DNA from 2 places in the Streptomyces sp. NBC_01304 genome. Region 1 is predicted to be linked to the other one. Evidence: riboswitches for the same ligand, from Rfam matches in the RefSeq annotation. Region 1 holds a riboswitch; the other holds the start of a gene.

Region 1 (3,379 bases):
GATGCGCTCGGCGATCAGGGTGGAGAGGGAGCGTGCCTCGGGCGAGTCGAAGGGCAGGCGGAGCTTGAAGAAGACGTCCTGCAGGCCCATCGCGCCGAGGCCGACCGGGCGCCAGCGCGCGTTGGAGCGGCCGGCCTGCTCGGTCGGGTAGAAGTTGATGTCGACGACCCGGTCGAGGAAGGTCACGGCGGTGCGTACCGTCGCGTCGAGCCGCTCCCAGTCGATGCCTTCGGGAGCCGAACCGTCCACGAACGCGCCGAGGTTGACGGAGCCCAGGTTGCAGACGGCCGTCTCCCCGTCGTCCGTCACCTCCAGGATCTCCGTGCAGAGGTTGGAGGAGTGGACCGTGTGGCCCGGCTCCGCCGTCTGGTTGGCCGTACGGTTCGAGGCGTCCTTGAAGGTCATCCAGCCGTTGCCGGTCTGCGCGAGGGTGCGCATCATGCGGCCGTACAAGTCCCGTGCGGGGATGGCCTTCTGGGCCAGTCCGGCCGCCTCGGCCTTCTTGTACGCGGCGTCGAACTCGTCGCCCCACAGGTCGACGAGGTCCGGCACGTCGGCCGGCGAGAACAGCGACCAGTCCTGGTCGGCGGCGACCCGGCGCATGAACTCGTCCGGGATCCAGTGCGCGAGGTTGAGGTTGTGCGTGCGCCGGGCGTCCTCGCCGGTGTTGTCGCGCAGCTCCAGGAATTCCTCGATGTCGGAGTGCCAGGTCTCCAGGTAGACCGCGGCCGCGCCCTTGCGCCGGCCGCCCTGGTTCACGGCGGCGACCGAGGCGTCGAGGGTCTTGAGGAACGGGACGATGCCGTTGGAGTGCCCGTTGGTGCCGCGGATCAGCGAACCCCGGGAGCGGATGCGGGAGTACGAGAGTCCGATGCCGCCCGCGTGCTTGGAGAGCCGCGCCACCTGGTGGTAGCGGTCGTAGATCGAGTCGAGCTCGTCCAGCGGGGAGTCGAGGAGGTAGCAGGACGACATCTGCGGGTGGCGCGTGCCGGAGTTGAAGAGCGTCGGCGAAGACGGCAGGTAGTCGAGGCGGCTCATCAGGCCGTACAGCGCGGCGACCTGGTCGACGGCGCGGTCCGACTCGTCCTCGGCGAGGCCGGAGGCGACGCGCAGCATGAAGTGCTGCGGCGTCTCGATGACCTTGCGGGTGATCGGGTGCCGCAGGAGGTAGCGCGAGTGCAGGGTGCGCAGGCCGAAGTAGCCGAAGCGGTCGTCGGCACCTTCGTCCAACGAGGCGGCGATGAGCGCGTCGAGCCGGGCGGTGTGGACCCAGACGAATTCGGCGGTGCGGTCCGCGATCAGGCCCTCGCGGTGGCCGAGCGAGACCGACTCGGTGAAGGTGCGCACGCCCTGGGACGCGGCTTCCTCGGCGATGGTGATCGTCAGGAGCCGGGCGGCGAGGCGGGCGTAGGCCGGGTCCTCGGAGATGAGGCCGGCGGCGGCCTCGGTGGCGAGCTCGCGCAGTTCGGCCTCGTCCGATGCGGCGTTGCGGCCGCGGAGGGCGCTGGCGGCCACCTTGCCGGGGTCCGTGTCGGGGAGGTCGGCGGTGAGGCTGGTCAGGGTCCGCAGCAGCGCGGTACCGGGGCCGTCTTCCGCTCGGGCCTGTTCGGCCTGCAATGAGACAGGGTCGACTGGCGCGATGGTCACGTGGAGCACTCCCTCGCTCGGCTCGGGGCCATCGCGGGGAGGAGGGGCACACGGGCGGTACGTACTGCCTCGGGCAGCGCACGGCGTCGCGTCCACCGGCCCATTCCGCGAGGCCCGGACGTCATCGGCACCCGGACCGGTCGGTACGGGTGCGCTGCCGGCAGGTGCTCGGACTGGGGAGTGCGGAGCTGCGGGGCCCGGGGGTGCACGACCCTCGGGGTTCACAGATACGCACATGTACACCGTTGCGGGACAGTTCCGGATTCGCACCGGATTCCCCTGCGGCGACAGCGAGCACGAGCATACATCTTGTGGCGGGGAGTTGAGGGCACACCCACATCTAGTGTCGGGGGCGTGCCCTCCTCGATGACGGCCGGCCGCACGCGGCCTCAGGCGGCAAGGTGCTCCGCACGGCGGCCGGCGCTCCGCAGGGGCACGGAGACGGGAGCGACGGGCTCGTGCGAGACGGCCGCCCGGCCCTGCTCGGCGGCGCGCAGCTCGCGGTCGATGCGGCGGTCGCGGGCGTGACCGACGAGGGAAGGGAGGGCCAGGAGGAGGAAGATCCCGGCGACGACGAGGAGTTCGGCTGCGGTGCTTGCGAATGTGTTCATGGCTCTACTTTCCCGCTCGGAGCCCCGCGGGGGCAGTGGCAGGACTGCCATACAACCTCGACATCCTGCCAACTCTGCGGCAGACTGCGGAGCATGCTGAAAAACGTGGTCGCAGTACTGCTCGACGGCGTGCATCCCTTCGAACTGGGCGTCGTCTGCGAGGTGTTCGGCCTCGACCGGAGCGATCAGGGGCTGCCCGTGTACGACTTCGCGGTGGCCTCCGCCGAGGGCCCGACCCTGAGCACCCACGCGGGGTTCACCATGACGGTCGCGCACGGCCTGGAGCGCCTGGAGGAGGCCGACCTCATCGCGGTCCCGGCCGGCGAGAACTTCGCGAAGCGGGCCTTCCCGGAGGAACTCCTCGACGCCCTGCGCCGGGCGGTCGACCGCGGGGCCCGCGTCCTCTCGGTCTGCAACGGCGTGTACGTCCTCGGCGCGGCCGGACTCCTGGACGGGCGGCGCTGCTCCTCGCACTGGCGGTACGCCAAGGAGCTGGCCATCGAGTACCCGCGGGCCCGGGTCGAGGCCGATGTGCTCTACGTCGAGGACGGCCCGGTCATCACGTCGGCCGGCACCGCGGCCGGCATCGACGCCTGTCTGCACATCGTCCGCCAGGAGCACGGCACTCAGGTGGCCAACGCCATCGCCCGGCGCATGGTCGTCCCCCCGCACCGCGACGGCGGGCAGGCGCAGTACGTCGAGCGGCCGGTGCCGATCTCGTCGTGCGACACCGTCGGTGACGTCCTGGTCTGGATGGAGCGCCACCTCGACGAGGAGGTCACGGTCGAGGAGCTCGCGATCCGTGCCCACATGTCGCCGCGTACCTTCGCCCGCCGCTTCCAGCAGGAGACCGGGACGACCCCGTACCGCTGGGTCCTGCGCCAACGCGTGCTGCTCGCACAGCAGTTGCTCGAGTCGACGGACGAGACGATCGACGCGATCGCGGGCCGCGCGGGCTTCGGCACGGCGGCGGCGCTGCGCCATCAGTTCCTGCGGACGCTGGGGACCACGCCGAATGCGTACCGGCGTACGTTCCAAGGGCCGACACGCGTCGCATGACCGAACTGAGGCCGACACACACCGCATGACCGAACCGGGACCGACACGCGCAGCATAAGTGG
Region 2 (3,379 bases), 2.4 Mb from region 1:
CGACTGGACCCAGCCGTGCTGGGTGGCGAGGTAGCCGCTCAGCTGTTCCGCGAAGTACTGGACCATGTCGTTGCGTTCGGGCTCGCCGTGCACCAGGACGTCGATGCCGGCCTTCTCCTGGAAGGCGAGGACCTCCTGGATCTCGGCCTCGATGCGCTCCTCGTACGCGGCCGCGCCGATGCGCCCCGCGCGCAGATCGGCGCGCGCCGTGCGCAACTCGGCGGTCTGCGGGAACGAGCCGATCGTGGTGGTCGGCAGGAGCGGCAGCCCGAGGCGGTCCCGCTGGGCGGCGGCCCGCGCCTCGTACGGCGCCGAGCGGCGGCCGTCCGCGTCGGTGATCGCGGCGGCGCGGGCCCGCACCGCCGGGTCGTGGGTGATGGGGGAGCCGGCCCGGGACGCCAGGTCGGCCCGGTTGGCGGCCAGTTCGGCGGCGATGGCGCCGGTGCCCCGGGCGAGGCCGCGGGCGAGGGTGACGATCTCCGTCGTCTTCTGCCGGGCGAACGCCAGCCAGCGCAGGATCTGCGGCTCGATGTCCCGCTCGGCGGCCGCGTCGAGGGGCACGTGCAGCAGCGAGCAGGAGGCGGCCACGTCGACCCGGTCGGCGAGGCCGAGCAGGGTGCCGAGAACGGACAGGGACTTCTCGAAGTCGTTGATCCAGACGTTGCGGCCGTCGACGACGCCCGCGACGAGCCGCTTGCCCGGCAGCCCGCCGACCGCGGCGAGATCGTCCAGGTTGGCGGCGGCGGCCCCGGTGAAGTCGAGCGCCAGCCCGTCCACCGGCGCCTTGGCGAGCACGGGAAGCGCTTCGCCGAGCCGGTCGAAATAGGAGGCGACCAGGAGCTTCGGCCGGTCGGGCAGGGCGCCCAGATCGCGGTAGGCGCGGGCGGTGGCGTTCAGTTCCGCCGGGGTGCGGTCCTGGACCAGGGCCGGCTCGTCCAGCTGCACCCACTCGGCGCCCGCCGCCCGCAGATCGGCCAGGACCTCCGCGTACACCGGGAGCAGCCGGTCGAGCAGGGTGAGCGGCTCGAAGTCGGGCGCGACGCCGGGGGCGGGCTTGGCGAGCAGCAGGTACGTGACGGGCCCGACGAGGACGGGGCGCGCGGTGTGGCCGAACGCCAGGGCCTCCTTGAGCTCGGCCACCTGCTTGGCGGAGTCCGCCGCGAAGACCGTGTCCGGCCCCAACTCCGGCACAAGATAGTGGTAGTTGGTGTCGAACCACTTGGTCATCTCAAGGGGTGCCACGTCCTGGTTGCCCCGGGCCATCGCGAAGTAGCCGTCGAGAGTGTCCGCTTCGACGGCCGCGCGGTGCCGGGCGGGGACGGCGCCGACCATGACGCTGGTGTCCAGGACGTGGTCGTAGTAGGAGAAGTCGCCGGTCGGCACCTCGTGCACGCCCGCGTCGGCCAACTGCTGCCAGTTCGCCCGGCGCAGGCCCTCGGCGATCTCCTTGAGGGCGTCGGCGCCGATCCGGCCCTTCCAGTACCCCTCGACGGCCTTCTTCAGTTCGCGCTGCGCGCCCTGGCGGGGGTAGCCGTACACGGTGGCCTGCGCCGCCGCGGCTGCGGACTTCGCTGTCACGGAAATCTCCTTCGCGAGATGACTCCTGAGATCCCGGCGACGGGACACGGACGCGAAGGGGGATGACACATCGGACGGACCGCACGCGCACTACGGACGCGGTGTTCCTCCGATATGTACGCCGACCCGCCCACGAGGTCACCGGGATGTCCGCGCACGAGGGATCGCGCGCGGGCAACGGGCAGGTCTTCGGACTCGCGAGCACGCCCTCCAAGAGGAGGACACCTACTGGCCGTCGCTTCCCAGACCCGGCCGGGCCCAGTGCGTATGACGGCGGTCGTTCCCGCTCACCGCTGCGGGGCAGTCCCGGATTTACACCGGGTTCCCTCTTACGACGCCTCCCGCCTGGCGGACGGGGCGAACCAGCTGCGCACCCAGCCTAGAGGATGCGGCTGGAGTACGGGTATGGCGGTCTCCTCCCGAAGGGGGCGAACCGCCCCGTGGTTACGATCGCGACGCGGTGCCGACGATCGTGACCGGACAGGAGCCAAGGGTGAGCAAGACGTACGCCGGAGCGCGGTTGCGGCGGCTGCGCGAGGAACGGCGCATGAGCCAGGTCGAGTTGGCCCGGGTCCTCGCGATCTCCCCGAGCTATCTGAACCAGATGGAGCACGATTCGCGGCCGCTGACCGTGCCCGTCCTGCTGCGCCTGACGGAGACGTTCGGCGTGGACCCCGGCTTCTTCTCCGAGCGCGACACCAGCCGCCTCGTGGCCGACCTGCGGGACGCCCTCACCGGCGAGGTCGCCGCGGGCCGGGTGTCGGCGACCGACCTCGCGGAGCTGGCCTCGCGCACCCCTGCGGCGGCGCAGCTCCTGGTGGACCTGGGCCGCCGCAACCAGCACCTCGCCGAGCAGCTGACCGAAGCCGCGGAGGGGCGGGGGCCGGGTACGACGGCCCAACCCCGTTCCGCACACGAGGAGATACGCGAGTTCTTCTACCGCCGCCAGAACTATCTGCACGACACGGACCTCGCCGCGGAGCGGCTGGCCGCCGAGACCGGCATCCGCCCGGGAGAGGTGGTGCGCAGCCTGTCCGCACGTCTCACCGAGCGTCACGGCGTACGACTGGCCGCGGACTGCGGCGAGTTGCTGCACCGCTACGACCCGGCGGCCGGGGTCCTGAACCTCTCCGCCCGGCTGCGCCCCGGCCAGCAGGCGTTCCGGATGGCGACGCAGCTGGCGCTCCTGGAGTACGCCGATGAACTCTCCGCCCTCGCCTCCGAGGACTTCGCGCCGGACTCCGCCGCCTGGCCGCTGGCCCGCATCGGCATCGCCAACTACTTCGCCGCAGCCCTGATCCTCCCGTACCGCCGCTTCCACGCGGCGGCGGAGGAGTTCCGCTACGACATCGAGCGGCTGACCGACCACTTCGGTCTCGGCTACGAGACCATCTGCCACCGCCTCAGCACGTTGCAACGCCCCCGGCTGCGTGGTGTCCCCTTCTCGTTCGTCCGGGTCGACCGGGCGGGCAACATGTCCAAACGCCAGTCGGCCACCGCGTTCCACTTCTCCCGGGCCGGCGGCACCTGCCCGCTGTGGAACGTCTACGAGGCGTTCGCCGCCCCCGGCCGCATCCACGTCCAGGTCGCCGCGATGCCGGACGGCCAGCGGTACTTGTGGACGGCCCGCGCCGCCACCCGCCACCGGGGCGGCTGGGGAGAGCCCGGCAAGACCTTCGCCATCGGTCTGGGCTGCGAGATCCGGCATGCCGCCCGGCTCGTCTACTCCGACGGCCTCGACCTCGACAACATCTCCGCCGCCGTTCCCATCGGCATGGGCTGCCGCCTCTGCGAACGCATC

The links. A riboswitch is a leader RNA that binds a small molecule or an ion and turns the genes downstream of it on or off. The one in region 1 is predicted to bind cobalamin.
Region 2: another riboswitch for cobalamin. It lies ahead of metE (5-methyltetrahydropteroyltriglutamate--homocysteine S-methyltransferase); the one in region 1 lies ahead of OG430_RS17925 (ribonucleoside-diphosphate reductase subunit alpha).

The regions. Positions count from the first base shown of each region.
Region 1 is NZ_CP109055.1:4,129,147-4,132,525, forward strand. It holds gene OG430_RS17925 (ribonucleoside-diphosphate reductase subunit alpha) at 1-1,647, opposite strand, end outside; cobalamin riboswitch at 1,790-1,951, opposite strand; gene OG430_RS17930 (hypothetical protein) at 2,037-2,258, opposite strand; gene OG430_RS17935 (GlxA family transcriptional regulator) at 2,352-3,317, shown strand.
Region 2 is NZ_CP109055.1:1,767,860-1,771,238, reverse strand. It holds gene metE (5-methyltetrahydropteroyltriglutamate--homocysteine S-methyltransferase) at 1-1,578, opposite strand, end outside; cobalamin riboswitch at 1,742-1,960, opposite strand; gene OG430_RS07795 (short-chain fatty acyl-CoA regulator family protein) at 2,072-3,379, shown strand, end outside.